Regions from separate parts of the Pseudonocardia xishanensis genome, predicted to be linked through region 2. Evidence: riboswitches for the same ligand, from Rfam matches in the RefSeq annotation. Region 2 holds a riboswitch; each other region holds the start of a gene.
The links. A riboswitch is a leader RNA that binds a small molecule or an ion and turns the genes downstream of it on or off. The one in region 2 is predicted to bind S-adenosylmethionine.
Positions count from the first base shown of each region.

Region 1 (7,592 bases), on a different contig from region 2:
TGCAGCGGGTCCCGACCGTCGGAGCGCGGACCGGTCGGCAGGTAGGACACCGACTTGACCCTGGGGTTGTTCAGGTCGGAGATGTCCCAGGTCCGGACCGTCGGTCGACGCAGGTACGGCGACGGCGCCTTGACCGGGTCGAGGATGATCGACCGCGGCTCGGCGTAGTCGCTCGTGACCATGGTGTCCAGGTCCTCGCGGACCTGGATGCCGTGCGGGTTGGCGCAGCTGGGCTGCCCGAGCGCCGGCATGGTCAGGCACTGCGTCGGGTCCTCCGGCGTGGTGGTCGCGGCCGGGGCCTCGACGAGCTTCCGCCCGTCGGGACCGAACCGGACGACCTCACCCGGCGTGCCCGCGAACCCGTTGCCGGTGCGGACCTCGCCGTGGGAGTACGTGCAGGGGCCCGGCACGACCGGTCCACCCATGTACGTCCCGTACGCCGTTCCATCGTTCAGAACCCAGTACGCGTCCGGCACCGACCCGCAGAGGGTTTGGCTGGGGAGGCTAATGCCGGAGAGCTTCAGCTCCGGCAGCGCGGACACGTCGAAGACGTAGGTGGCGGCGGAGTACAGGCCACCCGCGTAGATCTTGTCGCCCTTGCGCCACGAGTACTGCATGTGGTGCGGCTCGTTCTCGACGAGCGGGCCCACGGTGGCCGTGTTGACGACCTTGCCATAGCTGGGCGAGCCCTTGGTGACGTCGACGACCGCCATGAAGTCCGGGCCCGGCAGGGCGTCGCGGACCTCGTCGACCGGGTTCGCCAGGGAACCGGGGAGGTTCTTGACGTCCGGGACCACGGTGTCGGCGATGTTCTCGTCACCGGCCCACACGACCATGTACTCGGGCCGCTCGCCCGCGGCCTCGGCCGCCTTGTCGAGGTTGTTCTCGACCCAGTAGTCCTTGCCGTCGGCGCCCTCGACCTCGGACCGGACCTTCTGCACGTCCGCGTAGGCGTCGCCGCTGGGGATCGTCGTGACCCCGGCGACCACACCCACCGCCAGCAGGCCGAGCAGGACCTTCCTCGCTGTGCGCATGCCCGGCCTCAGCTCGGGAGCAGCCGGGTGGGCGCGCCCGCGACCGACTTGATCAGGCCCGCGACCGGCACGCCCGCGGGCGCGTCGTCGAGGTGCTGGTTGATCGGGTCGTCGAACGCCGTGGCGCTGGGCTCGACGTAGGGCGCGGTCGGGGCCGGCGCGGGCTCGGGCCCGGTCGGTGCGGTGAGCACCGGCGCGAGGTCGGGCACGAGGTCGGGCGTGGCCGCGTTCGCGGTACCGCCCGCGAACGTCGCCAGGGCCGCGCCTGCGAGGGCCGCGGACCCGACGAGCCGGGTGGCCGACCGGGTGGGTCGGCGTCTGTGACGGGACACGGGTGTCCTTTCTTCTCCGGGGAGCGGGACGGCTCGGCGGGACCAGCCGCCGCCGGTGTCCTGTGTGGAGCGGGGAGCCCGGTGGGACGGGGCGGGACCGTGGTCGGGCCCGAGCCTGGGCGCGCCGCCGACACCGCCGTGGAGGCGGTGCGTTCAGGGGGTGACGGGCGCCGGAGCGAGAGGAGGGGAGGCGGGTCCGGGGGACCCCGGCCTCAGCTCACCGTCGCGCTACACAGCGCGCTCGCCACGCGTCGCAGGTCGACATGGCGTCGACACGCGAACGTCCGGGAGAGGCGCATGCCGGGAACTGTGCCACCCGTACGGAGCAATGGCGGCGGCCACCCCCGGCGTCGGTGTTTGTCCGGTCGGAGTGGGACGGCGGAATTGCCCGGAATCGTGACCGGGGCCACGCATTCCGGGGTCCGAACGGGGGCGACGCACGGTGCGGGGCCTGCGGCGGCCACCGCCCCGTTGTTCACCCCATCGTGTCGCCCCCGCCGGGAACCGCTCACGGATCACGCCGCCACCTGGGCTTCGCCGGGCCGGACACCCCACACGGTGCACCCCCTACCGCAGAGATGATCACCCATTGTGCCCGAATCCGCGAATGGTCGACGAAATCTGCCGTTAATCCGACCCACACCCGCATCGGCAGACAATTCGGTGCCGTTCTGAGAGGACCCCGGCGTCAATGTCCGGTCATTCGGCTATGCGTCGGATCACACTTGACCGCCGACGGCGCGACTGCCTACCGTCGACGGCAGGTCATGAGTGCCAGCGTCAAGCCCCGGCTCGCTGGTCGGCAACCCTCCTCCGCGGTGGGGTGCTCCGGGTGACGACCCGGCCGCCGCGAACCCGCGGACGGCAAGCGCGGACCCGCGTCGGTGAGTGAGCCGAGCCGGGTCCTCACCGGATCCGGGAGGATCGCCATGTCCCACACCGCCCTCGCCCCCTGTGCCACCGCGGAGATCGACGCCGCCGTGCCCGCCCCGCGCACCGCCGTCGCGCTCCCCGCACTCGTCGGCACGGGACTGCCGGTCCCGCTGCTCGACGGCCGCACCGTCCCCTACGCGAACCTCGACCTCGCCGCGAGCGCCCCGGCCCTGCAGGCGGTGGCGGACCACGTCGCCGAGCTGCTCCCCTACTACTCCAGCGTGCACCGCGGCGCCGGGTACGCCAGCCAGGTCTGCACCTCGGTGCTGGAGGCCGCGCGCGGGACCGTCGCCCGGTTCGTCGGGGCGCGGGCGGACGACGTCACGGTGTTCACCCGCAACACCACGGACGCGCTCAACCTGCTCGCGAGTGCCGTGCCCGGATCGACGCTGTGCCTGGACGTCGAGCACCACGCCACGCTGCTGGCCTGGCGCGGCGACCACCGCGTGGTGTGCGCGGCGGACACCCTCGGCGAGACGCTGGACCGGCTGGCGGACGCCCTGGCCCAGCGGCCGACCGCGCTGCTGGCGATCACCGGCGCGTCCAACGTGACCGGGGAGATCCCGCCGATCACCGAGATCGTCGCGCTCGCGCACGCCGCCGGGTGCCGGGTGGTGCTCGACGCCGCGCAGCTCGCCCCGCACCGCCGGGTGGACATCGCGGCCCGGGGCGTCGACTACGTGGTGCTCTCCGGGCACAAGCTCTACGCGCCCTACGGGACCGGCGCGCTCGTCGGGCGTCGGGACTGGCTGGACGTGGCCGCCCCGTACCTGGCGGGCGGCGGCGCCGTCCGCGCGGTCGGGGTCGAGGGCGGCGCGGCGGAGGTCAGCTGGGCCCCCGCGCCGCACCGCCACGAGGCGGGCACCCCGAACGTGCTGGGCGCCGCCGCGCTCGCCGCGGCCTGCCGCACGCTGGACGCCGCGATCGACACCGAGGTCCCCGCGCACGAGCGCGCGCTGGTGGCGCGGCTGGACGCGGGCCTGGCCGGGATCGCCGAGGTGACCCCGCTGCGGATCTGGGACCGGACGGAGGACCGGGTGGGCGTGGTCTCCTTCGTCGTCACCGACATCCCCGCGGGCCTCGTCGCCGCGGCGCTGTCCGCCGAGCACGGCATCGGGGTCCGGGACGGTCGGTTCTGCGCCCACCCGCTGCTCACCCGGCTGGCGGGCGGAGCGGACGCCGTGCGGGTGAGCCTGGGGCTGAACACCACCGCCTCGGACGTCGACCGGCTGGTCGCGGCGGTGCGCGAGATCGCGCAGCGGGGCCCGGCCGCGGACTACCACGAGGTCGACGGCCGCTGGGTCCCGCTCGCGGACACCCGCGACCTGGACCCGTTCGGCGTCGGCGCCACCGCGGGCGGCACCGCGGGCTGCGGCCACTGAGCAGTCGTCGCCCGCGTTCGGCGATCGGGGGCTCCGAGCGCTCGCCGCGGTCCGGACGCCCCTGAGCGCACCTCATCGGTGATCATGCCGCGCCGGGTGCGCGACACGTGCGCTCGGCGGCGACTCCACCGCTCGGCGTGCGATCACGGCGGGGCGGGCGCATCGCGGGCGCGTCACCGTCGTTTCCCCCGCGGAGTGGGTGGTACACCCTCCTCCGGGTCGGAACTTCGGTCGCGTCGAGCACGGAGCGTGGATGTCAGACGAGCGGGAGCAGGCGGAGGGGCAGCAGTCCCACGAGCCGAGCGAGATCACCTATGCGGAGCACCTGCACCCCGCGCGACCCCGCACCCTGCGCCACCGCGCGCGGGCCAAGTCCCCGGTCGTCCGGCGGTCGGTGGCGAAGGACGGGGCCGCGACCGGTGAGAACCCGGCGTACGTGTCCTGGCTGCTCAGCCAGTCGATGCTGGCGGACGCCAACGAGATCGCCCGGCAGTTCTCCGGCCAGGGCACCATGTGGCAGAACCCGTTCGCCGACCCCGGGCCGCGCCAGGCGGTCGAGACGGCGTCGGTGTGGTTCACCGCCTACCCGATCTCCTTCATCACCCGGCCCGGTGAGTCGTTCCTCGCCGCGCTGGGCGACGAGGAGCTGTGGAACGTCTTCTCGTCCGTCGGGATCGAGGCCGTCCACACCGGACCGGTCAAGCGCGCGGGCGGCATCTCGGGCTGGCAGTCCACCAGCTCCGTCGACGGGCACTTCGACCGGATCTCCACCGAGATCGACCCGGCCTTCGGCACCGAGGCGGAGTTCCGCGCGATGTGCGGGATGGCCACCTGGTCCGGCGGCACGATCATCGACGACATCGTCCCCGGCCACACCGGCAAGGGCGCGGACTTCCGGCTCGCCGAGATGAAGTACGCGGACTACCCCGGGATCTACCACATGGTGGAGATCGACGAGGAGGACTGGACGCTGCTGCCGGACGTCCCCGGCGGCAGGGACTCGGTCAACCTCGACGCCGCCACCGAGGAGGCGCTGGAGAAGGCCGGCTACATCATCGGGCGGCTGCAGCGGGTCATCTTCTACGCCGAGGGCGTCAAGGAGACGAACTGGAGCGCGACCAAGCCGGTCGTCGGCGTGGACGGCGTCTCGCGGCGCTGGGTCTACCTGCACTACTTCAAAGACGGCCAGCCCTCGATCAACTGGCTGGACCCGAGCTTCGCCGGGATGCGGCTGGTCATCGGGGACGCGCTGCACTCCATGGCCGACCTCGGCTCCGGGGCGCTCCGGTTGGACGCCAACGGGTTCCTGGGCGTCGAGAAGTCCGCGGAGGGGCTCCCGGCCTGGTCGGAGGGGCACCCGCTGTCCGCCGCGGCCAACCACCTGATCGGCTCGATGGTCCGCAAGATCGGCGGCTTCACCTTCCAGGAGCTGAACCTCACGATCGACGACATCCGCGCGACCGCCGCCGCGGGCGCCGACCTGTCCTACGACTTCGTCAACCGGCCCGCCTACCAGCACGCGCTGGTCACCGGGGACACCGAGTTCCTCCGGCTCACCCTGCGCACCTCGCTGGAGCTCGGGGTGGACCCGGCCGGGCTGGTGCACGCCCTGCAGAACCACGACGAGCTGACCTACGAGCTGGTGCACTGGGCGACCGGCCATCGGGACGACGTGTACTCCTTCGCGGGCGAGGAGATCACCGGCGAGGCCCTCGCCGAGCGGATCCGGGCGGACCTGTCCGAGACCCTCGTCGGGGTCGACTACAACAAGGTCTTCACCACCAACGGGATCGCCTGCACCACCGCGACCGTCATCGCCGCGACGCTCGGCCTGCGCTCGCTGGACGCGATCACCGAGGCACACGTCCCCGAGATCATGCGGGTGCACCTGCTGCTCGCCATGTTCAACGCCCTGCAGCCCGGGGTGTTCGCGCTGTCCGGCTGGGACCTCACCGGCATGCTCACCCTGCCCGCGGACGAGGTCGCCGAGCTCATCGGCGAGGGCGACACCCGCTGGATCTCCCGGGCCGCGCACGACCTGATGGGGGTCGCGCCGAACGCCGTGAAGTCCAGCGCGGGAATGCCCCGCGGCCGGTCACTGTACGGCCCGCTGCCCGAGCAGCTCACCGACGAGCGCAGCTTCCTGCGCCAGCTCCAGGCGATCCTCGCCGTCCGGTCCCGGCACCAGATCGCCACGAGCCGCCAGATCGACGTCCCGGACGTCTCGCACCGGGGCATGCTGGTGATGGTCCACGTGCTGGACTCGGGAGCCCAGCACGTCACCGTGCTGAACTTCGCCGCCGAGGCCGTCACCGGCACCGTGCGGTCGGAGCACCTGGTGCCCGGCTCGCGGGTGATCGACATGTTCACGGAGAAGGAGGTGGGTGTGGTGGACGACCTGCGGGCCTTCATCGTCGAGCTGGAGCCCCACCAGGGCCACTCGCTGTTGTTGGAGCTCCCGTGATCCCCAGCGTCCACGTCGCGGTGCAGATCGCCGTGCCCGCCGCCGACGTCTACGCCTTCGTCACCGACCCCACGAACCTGCCGAAGTGGGCCGCGGGCCTCGCGGGGGCGACGGTCTCGCTGCGCGAGGGGCGGTGGGTCACCGACTCCCCGATGGGCGAGGTGTCGCTGTCCTTCGTCCCGCGCAACGAGCACGGCATCGCCGACCACGACGTCACCTTGCCCAGCGGCGAGGTGGTCACGAACCCGATCCGCATCCTGCCCAACGAGGAGGGCTGCGACGTGCTGTTCACGGTGCGGCAGCGGCCGGACATGAGTGCGGACGACCTCGCCCGGGACGTCGCGGCGGTACGGAGGGACCTGGAGACCCTCGCCCGGCTGCTCGGTGGTGCGGGCACCGCGGGACCCGAATAGCCTCACGCCCCATGAGCGACGGCAGGCTGGCCGCCCTGCGCGGCGGCGAGAAACCGGAGAACCTGCTCGCCGAGACCGCGTCCGGGTTCGCGGTGTTCGGCGACCACCAGAAGCTCCCCGGCTACTGCCTGCTGATCCATCGCGGGGAGGCCGAGCACCTCACCGACCTCGAACCGCCGGAGCGCACGGCGTTCCTGGAGGACCTCGCGCTGCTCGGCCAGGCGGTGTTCACCGCGCTGCGGGGGGATGCGGCCTTCCGCAGGCTGAACTACGAGATCCTCGGCAACAGCTGGCCCCACCTGCACGGACACGTCCACCCCCGCTACGTCTGGGAGCCGGACGAGTACCGCTCGATGCCGGTCTGGCGCTACCCGGACCTGCGTGAGGACCGGTGGCTGGCGGGCCCGGCACACGAGGAGCTGCGGGAGCGGATCGCGCTCGAGCTGCGGGCGCTGGTCATCGGGGGCGCCTGACCCTCGGGCGGCGGGTGACGCGACCGCGCGCGGACAGGCCAAGATGAGCGGGTGACTCGCAGGCTCGCCGCTCTCGCCGCCCTCCTCGTGCTGCCCCTGCTGCTCCTCGCGGGCACCGCCGCGGCCGACGCCCCCTTCCGCGTCGCGGACCGGATCACCGACCGCGCGGGGGTGCTGGACCAGGCCGGGCGGTCGCAGGTGGAGCGGGCCGTGGCGCAGCTGCGCAGCGAGAAGGGCTGGGACCTCTACGTCGTCTACGTCGACTCGTTCGACGGGCGGGACGGCGCCGCGTGGGCGGAGGCCACCGCGCAGGCCTCGCAGCTCGGCCGCACCCAGGTGCTGTTCGCCGTGGCGACCGGCGACCGGGTGTACGGCACGTCCTTCGACCAGGACTTCCCCCTGTCGCAGTCCGCCACCGACTCGATCGAGTCGAACGACGTGCAGCCGCGGCTCGCGCAGTCGGACTGGGTGGGCGCCGCGGTGGCCCTCGCGGACGGGCTGCGCTCCGGGGGATCCGGTGGCGGCTCCGGGAGCGTCGTGCCCTATGTGGTCGGTGGCGCG
Region 1 is NZ_BAABGT010000075.1:115,970-123,561, reverse strand. It holds gene ABD993_RS24170 (hypothetical protein) at 1-1,034, opposite strand, end outside; gene ABD993_RS24165 (hypothetical protein) at 1,043-1,366, opposite strand; gene ABD993_RS36885 (putative leader peptide) at 1,579-1,665, opposite strand; SAM riboswitch class IV at 2,130-2,243, shown strand; gene ABD993_RS24160 (aminotransferase class V-fold PLP-dependent enzyme) at 2,296-3,681, shown strand; gene treS (maltose alpha-D-glucosyltransferase) at 3,935-6,145, shown strand; gene ABD993_RS24150 (SRPBCC family protein) at 6,142-6,558, shown strand; gene ABD993_RS24145 (HIT family protein) at 6,570-7,031, shown strand; gene ABD993_RS24140 (TPM domain-containing protein) at 7,083-7,592, shown strand, end outside.
Region 1: another riboswitch for S-adenosylmethionine. It lies ahead of ABD993_RS24160 (aminotransferase class V-fold PLP-dependent enzyme); the one in region 2 lies ahead of thrC (threonine synthase).

Region 2 (7,592 bases):
GCGTCCGCCGGTGGCGCGCAGGCCGCGGGCCCGGGGGACCGGGTCGATCTCAACCGGGCCACGCTCGAGCAGCTCGACGGGCTGCCGGGCGTCGGCCCGGTCACCGCCCAGCGCATCCTCGACTGGCGCGCCGCCCACGGCCGGTTCGCGCGGGTGGACCAGCTCCGCGAGATCGAGGGCATCGGTGAACGCCGCTTCGCCCAGCTCGAAGGGCTGGTGGCGGTGTGAGCCGTGAGCACCACGGCCCGGGCCGATCCCGCGGAGCACCTGACCGCCGGGGCGATCTCGGCCCGCGTGCCCGGCCTGACCTGCGGTTGGTGCCTGCAGCCCTGGCAGCCTGGGCGGCCGCGCTCCTCGCGCTGCTCGCAGGCCCCGGCGTCGGGCTCGCGGCGTGCGGCGGAGCGGTCGCGGTGGCCCTCACCGCGCGCAGGTGGGCGCCGCGACGGGCCCGGTTCGCGTTCCTGGCGGCTGCGGGCTGTGCCGTCGCGGTCGGGCTGCCCGCCTCGGTCGCGGCGTGGCAGGTCCACGACCATCCGCTGCGCGCGGCGGCAGAGCGGGGCGCCTCGGCGACGCTGCGGGTGGTGATCGGCGACGATCCGCGCGTACTGCGCAGCCCGGTCCCGGGCGAGCCGCGCGTGCTCGTGCCCGCGGAGCTGGTCGGCGCGGTGTCGGGGGCGGGGGAGTGGCGCACCGGCGGACGGGTCCTGCTCCTCGCCCCGGCTCCGGGATGGACCGGGTTGCTGCCGGGCCAGGAGGCGGTCGCCGAGGGTCTGCTCGCTCCCGCCCAGCGCAGCGACCTCACGGTCGCCGTCCTGCGGGTCCGCGGCGCTCCGACGGCGGTGGGCCCCGCGCCGTGGTGGCAGTCGGCGGCGGGCACTCTGCGAGACGGCCTGCAGGCCGCGGCCGGAGTGCTGCCGGAGTCCTCGGCGGGCCTGCTGCCCGGGCTCGCGGTCGGCGACACCCGGCACCAGACCGCGGAGGTCGAGGAGGACTTCCGCGCGGCCGGTCTCACCCACCTCACGGCGGTCAGCGGCGCGAACCTCGTGATCATCGGCGGGGCGGTGCTCGCGGTGGGCAGGCTGCTGCGGGCCGACCCCCGGCTCGCGGCGGGCGCGGCCGCCCTCGCGGTCGTCGGGTTCGTGGTGTTGGCCCGTCCCTCCCCGAGCGTGGTGCGGGCCGCGGTGATGGGCCTGGTCGTGCTGCTCGCGCTCGGGCTGGGTCGGGGGCGCAGCGCGGTGCCCGCACTGGCCGCGGCGGTCCTGGTACTGCTGCTCGTCGATCCGGCCCTGGCGGTGGACGCGGGTTTCGCGCTCTCGGTGCTGGCCACCGGGGCGCTCGTGCTCGTCGCGCCGAGCTGGGCGGCGGCGCTGCAGCGCAGGCGGGTGCCCCTCGGGGTGGCGGAGCTGCTGGTGGTGCCCGCGGCCGCCTGCCTGGCGACGGCACCGCTCATCGCCGGGCTGAACGGGCAGGTCGGCCTGGTCACGGTGCCCGCGAACCTGCTCGTGGTGCCTGCCGTGGCACCGGCGACGGTGCTCGGGGTGCTCGCCGCCGTGGTGTCGCCCTGGAGCCCGGCCCTGGCCGCGGCCTGCGCGGGGGTCGCGGGCCCCGCGGTCGGGTGGATGGTGGTCGTGGCGGACCGGGCCGCCGCGGTGCCGGGCGGTGTCGTGCCGTGGCCGGCCGGGCCGATCGGCGCCGGGCTGCTCGCGGCGGTGCTGCTCGCCCTGGTGATCGCCTTCCGGTACCGGCGGTCCCGGCTGCTCGTGCTGGCGGTCGTCGTCGGTCTCGCGCTGGTCCTGCTGCCCACCCGGATCGTGCGGCCGGGGTGGCCGCCTGCGGGCTGGGTGGCCGTGGCCTGCGACGTCGGGCAGGGGGACGCGATCGTGCTCGCCACCGGTGAACCGGGGCGCGCCGTCCTCGTCGACGTGGGCCCGGCAGACGGTCCCGTCGACGGGTGCCTGCGCAGGCTCGGCGTCGACGCCGTCGCCCTCGTGGTGCTCAGCCACCTGCACGCGGACCACATCGGAGGGTTGGCCGGAGCCCTGCGCGGGCGGCCCGCGGGCGGGATCGCGCTGGGCCCGTCGCACGATCCGGAGTCCGCGGTGCGCCGGATCTCCGCGCAGGCCCGGGAGGCGGGGACGGGGCTGGTCGAGCTCACCGCGGGCCGTCGGGTGGTCTGGCCGGAGCTCACCCTGGAGGTGCTCGCGCCTGCCGAGGCCGAGCCGGTGGACGGCGAGGACGGGACCGCGGTGAACAACACGTCCGTGGTCGTGCGCGCGACGACGCCCGCCGGGCGGATCCTCCTCACCGGCGACATCGAGCTGGAGGCCCAGGCGCAGCTGCTCGCGAGCGGGGCCGATCTGCGCGCGGAGGTGCTCAAGATGCCGCACCACGGCTCCCGCTACACCAGCCGAGAGTTCCTCGCCGCCGTCGCGCCGCGGGCAGTGCTGGTCAGCGTCGGGGCGGGCAACACCTACCGGCACCCCAACCCGGGGTTGATGGACCTGCTCGGCGGCGCCGGGATCGCGGTGCGGCGCACCGACCGCGACGGGGACATCGCACTCACGGCCGGGGACGAGCTCGTCGAGCGCGGGGACCCGCTGCCCGCCCCGCGAGGCTCGGCGTCGCCCCGGACCCACGAACGGACCCCGGCTCGCTCCCGCGACCGTGACCCGGCCCGCGACCGGGCCCGCGAACGCGACCGGGCCCGGGGACCGTGTCCCCGGGCCCGGTGGCGGAGCCTGGTGTGTCGGGTCGTCGTCCCGGCGGTCTCAGCGGTTCTCGAGCGCCTCGCGGACCGCCTTGCTGGTCGACGGCACGGTCGCGGTGGGGCCGACCTCGCCGGACACGGCGTCGAGGGTCTTGAGGCCGTCACCCGTGATGAGCAGGACGGTCTCGGCGTCCCGGTCGATCAGACCCGCCTCGATGAGCTTCCGGGCGGTCGCGACGGTCACGCCTCCCGCGGTCTCGGCGAACACGCCCTCCGTGCGGGCGAGGAGCCGGATGCCTGCGCGCACCTCGTCGTCCGTCACGTGGCCGACCGCACCGCCGGTGCGGCGGACGGCGTCCAGGACGTACGGCCCGTCCGCCGGGTTGCCGATCGCCAGCGAGCGGGCGATCGTGTCCGGCTTGACCGGCTGGATGAAGTCGTGGCCCTCCTCGAACGCGGTCGCGACGGGCGAGCAGCCCGCGGCCTGCGCACCGAAGATCCTGTAGGGCTTGTCCTCGACCAGGCCGAGCTTCACGAACTCGCCGAAGCCCTTGTCCACCTTGGTCAGCTGCGAGCCGGAGGCGACCGGGATGACGATCTGGTCCGGCAGCCGCCAGCCGAGCTGCTCGGCGACCTCGTAGCCCAGGGTCTTGGAGCCCTCGGCGTAGTACGGGCGGACGTTGACGTTCACGAACGCCCAGTCCTCGTGCTCGGCGGCCAGCTCGGTGGCGAGCCGGTTCACGTCGTCGTAGTTGCCGTCGACCGCGAGCAGCGTGCCGCCGTACACCGCGGTCGTGGTGATCTTCGCCTGCTCCAGGTTGGACGGGATCAGCACCACCGAGTCCCAGCCCGCGCGCGCCGCGGCGGCGGCCACCGCGTTGGCCAGGTTGCCGGTCGACGGGCAACAGAGGACGGAGAAGCCCAGCTCACGGGCCGCGGCCAGGGCCACGGCCACGACCCGGTCCTTGAAGGAGTGGGTGGGGTTGCCGGTGTCGTCCTTGATCCACAGCTTGCGGACGCCGAGCTCGGCGGCCAGCCGGTCGGCCTCGATGAGGCGGGTGAGGCCGGGCTCGGTGTTGGGGTGGGACCGCACGTCCGAGGGGACGGGGAGCAGGTCCTGGTAGCGCCAGATGGACTTGGGCCCCGCCTCGATGGACGCGCGGGTGATCTCCGGGAAGTCGTACGCGATCTCCAGCGGGCCGAAGCACCGCGCACACGCGAACTCCGCGGCAAGCGGGGCCTCGGCGCCGCACTCGCGACAGGAGAGGGCGCGCGCGGAGCCCAGATCGTACGAGGTCGTGGCAGGGGTGTCAGCAGCGAGAGTCATCAGATCTCCTCATCTGTCCCGCGGGCGCGGGCCGGAATTGGCACCTGGTTCGTCGACGGGCGCACACGAAGAACGTGTGACGCGCGGATCAAGCGACGCCGGTTGCCGGGGCTTCAACGGGCCGTTCCCTCTGCCCCTCTGGATGAGCCATGTTCAGTTGTGCCCGGCCCCACGGAGGGCGGGCGCCCGGATGATCCGGATGTCGCCCACGTTACGGCACGCCGTGAGCCGTCGGCCAGGTCGTTCCGCCATCTGGGAGCGGGGTCACCCCGCAGAGGTGCGTCGCGGAGTGTCGGTGCGATGCGAGACGATGGCGGCGTGCCCACCGCGCCGACCACCAAGGCCCCCGCCCCGCTGCAGCTCGTCGTCGGCGAGGAGGAGCTGCTGGTCGAGCGGGCGATCGCGGAGATCGTGCGGGCTTCGCGCGCGGTGGACCCCGACACCGACCTGCGTCGCTTCCGGCCGTCCGAGCTCACCCCCGGCGAGCTGAACGGGCACCTCAGCCCGTCGCTGTTCGCCGAGTCCCGGGTCGTGGTCGTCCAGGGCGCGCACGAGGCCGCCAAGGACCTCGCCGCGGCGATCCTCGCCTACGGGGACGAGCCCGCGGAGGGGATCGTGCTGGTGGCCACCCACGCGGGCGGGGCGCGGGGCAAGCAGCTGGCGGACGACCTGCGCAGGAAGGGTGCCGTCGTCACCCGGTGCGACAAGCTCGGGCGCGCCGAGGAGCGGGCGGACTTCGTGCGGTCCGAGGCGCGCCGGGCCGGGGGCACCATCACCGCGGAGGCCGTGTCGGTGCTGCTCGAGGCCGTCGGGTCGGACCTGCGCGAGCTGGCGGCCGCGACCGGACAGCTCGTGGCGGACAGCGGTGGCCGGGTGGACGGGCCCGCGGTGCGCCGCTACCACCGCGGACGGGCGGAGTCGACCGGGTTCGCGGTGGCGGACAAGGCCGTCGCGGGGGACCGGTCCGGGGCGCTGGAGGCGCTGCGGTGGGCCCTGGTGCTGGGGGTCGCCCCGGTGCTGGTGGCGGACGCGCTGGCGGACGCCGTGCGCACCCTGGCCAAGGTCGGGTCGGCGGGCCGCGGGGATCCGAACCGGCTCGCGGGCAGCCTCGGCATGCCGCCGTGGAAGATCCGCAAGGCCCAGGGCCAGGTGCGGGCCTGGCGGCCTGCCGGGCTCGCCGTCGCGATCGCCGCCACCGCGCAGGTGAACGCGGACGTCAAGGGTGCCGCGGCGGACCCGGGCTACGCGCTGGAACGCGCCGTGCTCGCGGTCGTCGAGGCCCGCGGCACCGGCTGACCACTCGCAACGATCACGGGCGCCCCCGGCGCGGACACGACGACGGCGCTGCCCCACGGGAAAGGGCAGCGCCGTCGTCAGACGCTCTGGAGGGAGCGTGCACCGCGCCCCGTCGGGCGCGGAAGGATCAGGCCGAGAGGGCCGCGGCCCGCTTGGCCAGCGACGACTTGCGGTTGGCGGCCTGGTTCTTGTGGATGACGCCCTTACCGGCCGCCTTGTCCAGCGCCTTGGCCGCGGCCTTCTGCAGCTCGAGGGCCTTCTCGGTGTCACCCGAGTCCGCCGCCTCGCGGAACTTGCGGATCGCCGTCTTCACCGAGGACTTCACCGACTTGTTGCGCTGCCGGGCCTTCTCGTTGGTCTTGACGCGCTTGATCTGGGACTTGATGTTCGCCACGCTGGTGTGCCTCTTCAGTCTTCCTGGGTCTCGGGTTCTCGGGGCTCCGGCGACCTGCGTGGTGGTCCCCCACCCACGCGAGCGAGCACGCCGAGCACTCGACGGGACATGCTACGCCCCCGCCACGGACGCCTCCGCAGGGCCCCGACAGGGGGGTGTCGCGCGGGGCGCGAGCGGCCATCGTCGCACACCAGGGGCCCGGGGCGTGATCACCGCGACCGCGGATCACACCGGTCGGCCCGTTAACCCGGACGTAGCACGGCTCCGTCTGGCTCGCACCGCGACGAACGGTCAAGATGACCCGGTGAGCCGAGCAGTGGACCGCAGACCAGCACGCACGGGGGCGGACCCCGAGACCAACGGCCACGAGTCGGGGTCGGCCCTGTTCGACGGCTATCTCGAACCCGACCGACCCAACCCGGACGCGTTCGACGAGATGTTCAACGCCGACGGCAGCGTCCGCGCCCCGTACCGGCAGCTGCACGACGCGATCGCCCCCACCGCCGCCGCCGACCTCAGCGCCCGCAGCGAGGCCCTGGACCGGGCCTACATGGACCAGGGCATCACGTTCAGCCTGTCCGGCAAGGAGCGCCCGTTCCCGCTGGACATCGTGCCGCGGGTGATCAGCGCCAGCGAGTGGTCCCGGCTGCAGCGCGGGATCGTGCAGCGGGTCAAGGCCCTGGAGGCCTTCCTCGCGGACGTCTACAACGACGCCCAGATCGTCCGGGACGGCGTGCTCCCGCGCAGGCTGATCACGAGCTGCGAGCACTTCAAGCGCTCCGCCCACCTGCTCAACCCGCCGAACGGCGTGCGCATCCACGTCGCGGGCATCGACCTGGTCCGGGACCAGGAGGGCACGTTCCGGGTGCTGGAGGACAACCTCCGCAACCCCTCCGGCGTGTCCTACGTGATGGAGAACCGCCGCACGATGGCACGCGTGTTCCCGGACCTGTTCACCCGCCAGCGGGTCCGTCAGGTCGGGGACTACTCCACCCACCTGCTGCACGCGCTGCGCGCCGCCGCCGCGCCGAACGTCGCCGACCCGAACGTCGTCGTGCTGACCCCCGGCGTCTACAACTCCGCGTACTTCGAGCACTCGCTGCTCGCCCGGCAGATGGGTGTGGAGCTGGTCGAGGGCCGGGACCTGTTCTGCCGGGACAACGTCGTCTACATGCGCACGACCGAGGGCGAGCAGCGCGTGGACGTCGTCTACCGCCGGATCGACGACGACTTCCTGGACCCCCTGCAGTTCAAGCCCACCAGCGTGCTCGGGGTCGCCGGGATCATGAACGCGGCGCGCGCGGGCAACGTGGTGATCGCCAACGCGGTGGGCAACGGGGTGGGGGACGACAAGCTCGTCTACACCTACGTCCCGCAGATGATCAAGTACTACCTGGACGAGCGGCCGATCATCCCGAACGTCACCACCCTGCGCTGCTGGCTGGACGGCGAGCGCGAGGAGGTCCTCGACTCGCTCGACCAGCTCGTCATCAAGCCGGTGGAGGGGTCCGGGGGCTACGGGATCCTGTTCGGACCGAACGCGAGCCCCAAGGAGCTGCAGAAACAGCGCAAGGCGATCCGGGACGACCCGCGCGGGTGGATCGCCCAGCCCGTCGTGCAGCTGTCCACCGTCCCGACCAAGGTGGACGACCGGCTGGTGCCCCGCCACGTCGACCTGCGGCCCTTCGCGGTGAACGACGGCGAGGACGTCTTCGTGCTGCCCGGCGGCCTGACCCGGGTGGCGCTGCCGAAGGGCTCGCTCGTGGTGAACTCCAGCCAGGGCGGCGGGTCCAAGGACACCTGGGTGCTCGCCGCGAGCCGCGCCCCCGAGGCCGAGCGCGAGCTGGGGGAGCGGGGCATCGCGAGCA
Region 2 is NZ_BAABGT010000123.1:40,790-48,381, forward strand. It holds gene ABD993_RS35825 (helix-hairpin-helix domain-containing protein) at 1-228, shown strand, start outside; partial or broken gene ABD993_RS35830 (ComEC/Rec2 family competence protein) at 909-2,381, shown strand; gene thrC (threonine synthase) at 2,769-4,034, opposite strand; SAM riboswitch class I at 4,041-4,183, opposite strand; gene holA (DNA polymerase III subunit delta) at 4,335-5,330, shown strand; gene rpsT (30S ribosomal protein S20) at 5,458-5,724, opposite strand; gene ABD993_RS35850 (circularly permuted type 2 ATP-grasp protein) at 6,029-7,592, shown strand, end outside.

Region 3 (7,592 bases), on a different contig from region 2:
GGTAGTCGGTCCCGAAGACGTGCGCGCCGCTGGGCGCCTGCAGCTTGTCCGCCACGACGCCGGTGTTCGGGTCCCCGGGCGCGAGCAGGCTCGGGACGAACGCGGCGAGCAGTACCAGGACCACCACCACGATCGCTGCGACGAGCCCCGGGCGATGCCCGAGGAGACGGCCCAGCCGGGCCCAGCGCTCGCGGCGGGTGGGGGGTTCGGGCAGGACGACGGCCGGGCGCGCCGGGTCGGCGGCGTCGGACCTGATCAGAAGTTCGGTCATGCCGCTGCAGGCACCCCCCTCGCGATCCTCGGGTCGAGGACCGGGTAGACGAGGTCCACCAGCAGGTTGACCCCGACGAACACGAGCGACGCGAACAGCACGATCCCCTGGACCATCGGGATGTCCTGCACGCCCACCGCCTGCACGGTCAGCCGCCCCAGGCCGGGTCGGGTGAACACGGTCTCCACCACCACGGTCCCGGCGAGGAGGTTCCCGGCGACGTAGCCGAGCACGGTCAGCGCGGGGATCGCGGCGTTCTGCAGCGCGTGCCGCAGGTGGATCGCGCCCCGCCCGACGCCCTTGGCCCGCGCGGTCTGCACGTACGGCTCGTCCAGCGCGGTGGTCAGGCTCTTGGCCAGCACCTGCGCCACCAGCGCTCCCATCGGCAGCCCGAGGGTGACCGACGGCAGGACCAGCGCCGAGAACCCGCCGGCGCCCACCGAGGGCAGCACGCCGAGCCCGAACGAGAAGATCTGCACGAGCATCAGGCCGACCCAGAAGACCGGCAGCGACACGGCCAGCGACGGCAGCGCCATCAGCAGCTGCCGCAGCCAGCGCAGGCGCGTGGAGGTCGCCGCCACGGCGGTCCCGGTGCCGAGCACCACCGCCACGAGCAGGCCGCCGAGCGCGATCTGGATCGTCGGCGGCAGCGCCTCGGCGATCGCGGACCCGACCGGGCGGCCCGTCTGGATCGACGCGCCCAGGTCACCCTGCACCGCCGCCCACAGCCGCGTGCCGTACTGCACGATCAGCGGCTGGTCGAAGCCGTACCGCGCCTTCAGCGCCTCGATCGCCGCCGGGGTGAGCGGCTCGCCGTCCAGCCCGCCGCTCGCCATGGTGCTGATCGGGTCGCCGGGCAGCAGCCACAGCACGACGAAGCCGGCCGTGTACGCCGCCCACAGCACCGCGACCGCGGTGCCGAGGCGGCGGAGCAGGTAGCCGAGCACGTCAGCTCACGTCCGACTTCCAGGCGTCGTGCAGCTGGATCCGGGAGGACGCGTCGAACGCGACGCCGTGCGTCGTCGCGCCCGCGGCGAGCACCGAGGTCAGCTCGACGACGGGCACGAAGAACCCCTGCTTCACGAGCTGCTCCTGCGCCTGCTCGACGAGCGCGGTGCGCTTCGCGGGGTCCGGCTCGGCGGCCTGCCCGGCCAGCAGCGGCTCCAGCGGGGTCTGGGGAATCCGGTAGAAGTTGGACCCGGCCGTCGAGAAGGAGCTGCGCAGGATGTCCGGGTCCGCGCGGGTGATGTTGAACCAGAAGGACGTGAAGTCGCCGCTCGCCTGGATCTGGGGGGTCTGCGAGATCGGGTACTCCTGCACCCGGACGTCGATGCCGACCACCCGGGCCTGCTGCTGGATCAGCTCCAGCGCCGGCTTGTTGGTGGCGGCCACGGTCGCGAAGGAGATCGGCAGGGTGAGCGGCTGACCGCCCTTGGCCCGGATCCCGTCCGGCCCCGGCACCCAGCCCGCGGCGTCGAGCAGCGACTTCGCCTTCTCCGGGTCGAACGTCAGCACAGCCGACTCGTCCGCGTAGGACGGCGTGGTCGAGGCCAGCACGCTGGTGGCGGGCAGCGTCTGCGACGGGAAGACGCCCGCCACGATCTCCTGCCGGTTGATCGCCAGGCTCAACGCCTGCCGGACGGCCGGGTCGTTCGCCACGGGCTTGCTCTGGTTGAGCCCGATCCCGAAGGTGATCCCCGGGTTGGAGCGGGCCAGCAGCTGCGCGCCCGCCCCGGTCAGCGGGGCCTCGTCCTGCTGGCCGATGCTGCCGATCAGGTCGACCTCACCGGACTGCAGGCTGCCGGTGCGCACCCCGGACTCGGGCACGATCCGGAACTCGACCGAGTCCAGGTAGGCCTCGCCCTCGTGCGCCCACAGCGACGAGCCCCAGGTGTAGCCGGGCCGCTTGGCCAGGGTGATCGAGGCGTTCTGCGTGTAGCTCTGCAGCGTGAACGGGCCGGAGCCGACCACGCCCGCGCACCGCTCGTCGTCCGACTTCGAGACGCTCGCCGGGGCGAGGATGCCGAGGCTGTGCGTGGAGGTGCCCTGCAGGAACTGCACGTTGGGCTGGGTGAAGGACACGGTGAACCGCGTCGGGCTCTCGACGGTCGTGCCCGCGTACCCGGCCAGGTAGCCCTTGGGCAGAGTGCCGCGGACGCCGAGCTGCGGGACGCGGTCGAAGTTGGCCTTGACCGCGTTCGCGTCCAGCGGGGTGCCGTCCGAGAAGGTCACGCCCTCGCGCAGGGTGAAGGTGTAGCTCGTCGCGTCCGGCGAAGTCGTCCAGGAGGTGGCGAGCCAGGGCTTGAGCTCCCCGCTCCGGGGGTCCTGGTCGGTGAGCGAGTCCACGAGCTGGCGGACCGAGTAGATCGTGTCGTTGCTGCCGACCTGCTGCGGGTCGACGCAGCCCGCGTCGCTGCCGACGGCGACGCGCAGGGTGCCGCCGGGCTGCGGCGGGCCGGCATCGACGGACCCTCCGGCGGCTCCGCTCGAGCCGCAGCCCGCGAGCGCCAGCGCGGCGGTGGTGAGCAGGGCGGGCAGCCGGGCAGGAGTGCCCGGCGTGGTCGTGCGGTCATCGGTCTCGTTCCTTCGAAGGGGGACCGGCCGGGCGGCCGATCGCGGGGATCGGGTGCCGGTCCGGAGGCGGAGCGGTGCGGAAGGCGCCCGCGATCCCGCAGCTCCGGGATCACCTTCGCCACCACCTCGTCCAGCCCGACGGGGCTGGCGTGGGAGCCGAGGATGTACCCGTCGACGGCGCGTTGCTGCACGTAACGGTCGATCTCGGCGGCCACCCGGGACGGCGTGCCGACGGACACCGCGCGGTCGAACACGTGCGTGACGACCTCGCGCAGCGACCACCCGTGCTCGCGCCCGATCGCCCGCCGGGCCCTCGGCGGTGGCGTGCCCGTCCTGGGTCGGCGGGGCCCGCCCGCGGATCCACTCCGGGGCCTCGGGGGTCGGAGCGAGGGTCGGGGACGGGTCCGTCCGGGTCGACCGCGGACAGGTCGCGGTTCCACACCATCTCGGCCGGCACGACCGCGGTGAACGGATCGACCTGGCGGCTGCGGACGTCCCGGGGCCGGTCCCGCGCCTCGGCCTCGGTGTCGCCGAGGATCACCGCCGCCGAGGGCGGCATCTCGACCTGCTCGAGATCGCGGCCGACCTTCGCCACCCGCGCCTTCCCGTCCCACAGGAAGCGGCCGGTCGCCGGGTCGGCGACGACGGCGTCGGAACCCCAGGAGTCCCACAGCGCCCGGACGGCGTCGAGGGTCTCCCCCGCCCGTTCGTACCGCCCGGAGTGGGCGAGGAGCCCGCCGCCCCGGAAGTTCTCCCCGGTGTCGGCGTCCGAGCTGGTCACGACGTTCCAGGCGGCGCGGCCGCCGGACTATGGCCGGTCCGCGGACCGTGAAGGACCGACCCGAGAAGTCGATCGTGTACATCCGGGGTGGCCTCGTCCGCGCGGGCGGAGGTCTGCACGCGCCAGCCTGCCCGGCCGAGGCTGTCGTGGTCCAGAGTGGCGAGGCCGAGGCCGTCGTCGATCGTGACCAGGTCGAGCAGACCGCGCTCGGCCGCGCGGGCCGGCGCCGCCCGGTAGCGGGCGGTGAAGAGCAGATCGGGCCGGGCGCCGGGCTCACGCCACGCGGCCGGGTGCCAGCCGGCGCCGTCGAGCGCGACGCCGAGGTGGAAGGGGGCCATGAGGGCACACCACTCCTGCGGGAGAAGGGACGGGACGAGACCTCGTCAGGCCCGACAGCCCGCGCTCGCCGTCCGCAGGAGATCCACGTGTCGGCGCTGCACCCCGACGAACATTCCCCGCCTCCATCGCACCCGGCCTTAGCACCCGCACCCGCGGACGGGGGGTTGCTGCGGCGTCGTCGAGCCAGGTCTCTCGGCCGCTCTCAATGGTGTGATCCCCGAGGGATCCCCTGCACTGTATGTCGCCCGACCCGGCCGACGTCAATCATCGGGGTGAGGACTGTGACCCAGGCCGCCGTGTGCTGTCCGGACACCTTTCCGACACTCCCACCAGCCGAAACCGTTCGCGGTTCCGCTCCGCAAAGGACCGGACCGAGCACGGCGTCGTGGTTCCCCCTCGCCCTCGGCCCGCGTCCCCGGGCCTGCGCCCGGCCCGGAACGCGGACAGGGCCCGTCCCCCCGAGGGGGAACGGGCCCTGTCCTGGTGTCGGATCAGATGATCCGGACGCCCTGGGCCTGCGGGCCCTTCTGGCCCTGGCCGATCTCGAACTCCACGCGCTGGCCCTCGTCCAGGCTGCGGAAGCCGCTGGCGTCGATCTCGGAGTAGTGGACGAAGACGTCAGCCCCGCCACCGTCCTGCGCGATGAAGCCGAAGCCCTTCTCGCCGTTGAACCACTTCACAGTTCCCTGTGCCATGTGTGTCTCCCTCTCAGGTGGTTAGACCCGCACCCTGTGTGCGGACCCGGCCGGCCCTGGAGGCGATACGTGCACGTGTCCCCTGGGGGACCCGGTACGACTCACCGCCAACTGTTCCTGCGGCGTGCGTACACGAGCACCGAAACTGAACGACCTGGAACCAGCATAGCCCGTCCGGGCATGAGCCCGACAGGGCCGGGTATCCGCCCCGCGTCACGTCGTTCGCTTCAGACCCCGGCGGATCCCCGCGCGACACACCAGTCGACCGACAGGATTCCCATGTACCTGCACGTGCAGCGCCTGATCAACGAGATCGTCCCCGACGAGCCGGACCCGGCCGCCGCCAACGCCCTCCAGGAGGGTCTGGGCGGACAGTTCGGCGAGATGCGCACGATGATGCAGTACCTGTTCCAGAGCATGAACTTCCGCGGCGCGACCGCGAAGCCGTACCGCGACCTGCTGCAGGGCATCGGCACGGAGGAGATCAGCCATGTCGAGCTGATCGGCACCACGATCGCCCGGCTGACCGACGGCTCGCCCCGCTACAAGGGCTCGGCGACCAAGCCGGTGGACGAGCCCGGCAAGGGCGGCGCCACCCCGCTGGCCGACGCCCTGAGCATGGGCAACATCCACCACTACCTGGTCGGCGCCCAGGGCGCCCTGCCCGTCGACTCCGCGGGCAACCCGTGGTCGGGCTCGTACGTCTACAACAGCGGGAACCTGGTCCTCGACCTGCTGTACAACCTGATGCTCGAGTCGACCGGCAGGCTGCAGAAGTGCCGGATCTACGAGATGACCGCGAACAAGACCGCGCGGGCCACGCTCGCGTACCTGATCGTGCGCGACCAGGCACACGAGAACGCCTACGCGAAGGCGCTGGAGAGCCTGGGCATCGACTGGGGGAGGACCCTGCCGATCCCGAAGACCGACGCCGAGCGGTTCCCGGAGGTGAAGACCCTGCTGGAGCAGGGGCTGCACCTCACGCAGTACACGTTCAGCCTCGACGACCTGTCCGAGGCCGGGAAGATCTTCCGCGGTGAGGCACCGGCCGCCGTCGGGGGTGGGACGCTCCGCACCGAGCAGATGCCGAAGGGATTCCCGATGGACATCGCCGTCGAGCGCCCGGAGGAGTTCGCGCCGGGTCTGGACGCCGGGCTGCTCGAGCTCGTGCAGCAGACCGCCGAGCTCGAGCTCGCCGACGCGGACCGCCCCGCGGGGAGCTGACCGTCGTCGGGCCCGGCCGGATCCCGGTCGGGCCCGACGCGCCGCGGCGAGGGCCGCGCCGTTCAGCGCGGCCCACCCCTGGGCGACGACGAGGGTCTTGCGCTTCGCGTCGGCGGGCAGATCGGCCAGCCCGAAGGCGACGGCGTCGCCCAGGTCGGAGGCGATCCGCGCCGCGAGCGCGAGCTGCAGCGCCGAGCGGGACGGGGCGAGCGCGATCGCGGCGCCCGAGGCGAGGTCGCGCACCCCGACCGCGCGGGTCAGCAGGTCGGTGCGGGGAGACTCGCCCAGCCCGGTGGGGCGGGTGAGCAGGACGGGCCTGACGAGGGTGGCCGCGGCATAGGCCGCGGTGGCCACTCCGAGGGCGCGGATGAGGCGGGACATCGGTCCTCCGAGAGGTGTGGGTGACCAGCGCGCCGTCCCGGACCCGGGCGCGGGCACCCGGCCCTCCTCGAACTCGCCTACGAGGCGAACCGCCCGCCGTCGGCGGAGTGCCAGGGCCCGCAGCGGCAGGTCGTCCGTCACCGGCACGGCACCTCGGGTCGCCATGCGATCGACCCTGGGACGCGCTCGGGCGGGCGCCCTCCCCCACCCTCGGCCATCATCGACGGATGCCGAAGTACCGGGTCAACGACGCCGCGGTCGAGTACGCCCACCACCTCGTCGATGCGCGCCGCTACGTGCTGCGCAGCCGGTGGCGGGACGTCCAGCCCTCGGCCGCGGACGGCACCCGGTACCTGAGGACCCACACCTGGGCGGAGTACGGCGCCTGGCACCTCGCGCTGACCGAGGGGGCGGCGGAGGAGACCAAGCGCCGCTACGCCTTCGTCTTCGGCGACTTCACCCGCCTGCACCGCATGGGCATCATCAGCTGCCACTACCGCGCCGCGGAGTGGGGGCACAAGGAGGTCGAGCTGGCGGCCCACGACCTGCTGCAGTACCTGGACGACTCACGCCGTTAGGGAGGGCGCCGCCCGTGGACGTTCCCGGGGCGACCGGGCAGGGTGGGGGTCATGACAGAGGTGTCGGCCGAGGACTTCGGCTTCATCCGACGGCAGGTGCGGGAGTTCGTGCGCACCGACGTCGTGCCCCGCGAGACCGAGATCATGCGGGAGGACCGGATCCCGGACGACCTGCGCCGGGCCGCCGCGGAGATGGGCCTGTTCGGCTATGCGATCCCCGCCGAGTGGGGCGGGCTCGGGCTCGACCTGACCCAGGATGTCGAGCTGGCCATGGAGCTCGGCTACACCACCCTGGCCCTGCGCTCGATGTTCGGCACCAACAACGGCATCGCCGGCCAGGTGCTCGTCGGCTTCGGCACGGACGAGCAGCGCAAGACCTGGCTCGAGCGGCTCGCCTCCGGCGAGGTCGTCGCGTCCTTCGCCCTCACCGAGCCCGGCGCGGGCTCCAACCCCGCGGGCCTGCGCACCCGCGCCCGCCAGGACGGGACCGACTGGGTGATCGACGGGCGGAAGCAGTACATCACCAACGCCCCGCTCGCGGACCTGTTCGTCGTCTTCGCCCGCACCGCCGACCCGCAGCCGGGCGACCCCGGCATCGCGGTGTTCCTCGTCCCCGCCGACACCCCCGGCCTGACGGTCGGGCCGAAGGACCGCAAGATGGGCCAGGAGGGCGCCTGGACCTCCGACGTGACCCTCGACGGGGTCCGCGTCCCGGCCGAGGCACTCGTCGGCGGGCAGGAGGCGGCCGG
Region 3 is NZ_BAABGT010000025.1:91,964-99,555, reverse strand. It holds gene ABD993_RS08915 (ABC transporter permease) at 1-271, opposite strand, end outside; gene ABD993_RS08910 (ABC transporter permease) at 268-1,218, opposite strand; gene ABD993_RS08905 (ABC transporter substrate-binding protein) at 1,220-2,617, opposite strand; gene ABD993_RS08900 (hypothetical protein) at 3,623-3,964, opposite strand; gene ABD993_RS36650 (putative leader peptide) at 4,010-4,078, opposite strand; SAM riboswitch class I at 4,085-4,177, opposite strand; gene ABD993_RS08895 (cold-shock protein) at 4,457-4,660, opposite strand; gene ABD993_RS08890 (manganese catalase family protein) at 4,940-5,884, shown strand; gene ABD993_RS08885 (hypothetical protein) at 6,493-6,843, shown strand; gene ABD993_RS08880 (acyl-CoA dehydrogenase family protein) at 6,895-7,592, shown strand, end outside.
Region 3: another riboswitch for S-adenosylmethionine. It lies ahead of ABD993_RS36650 (putative leader peptide); the one in region 2 lies ahead of thrC (threonine synthase).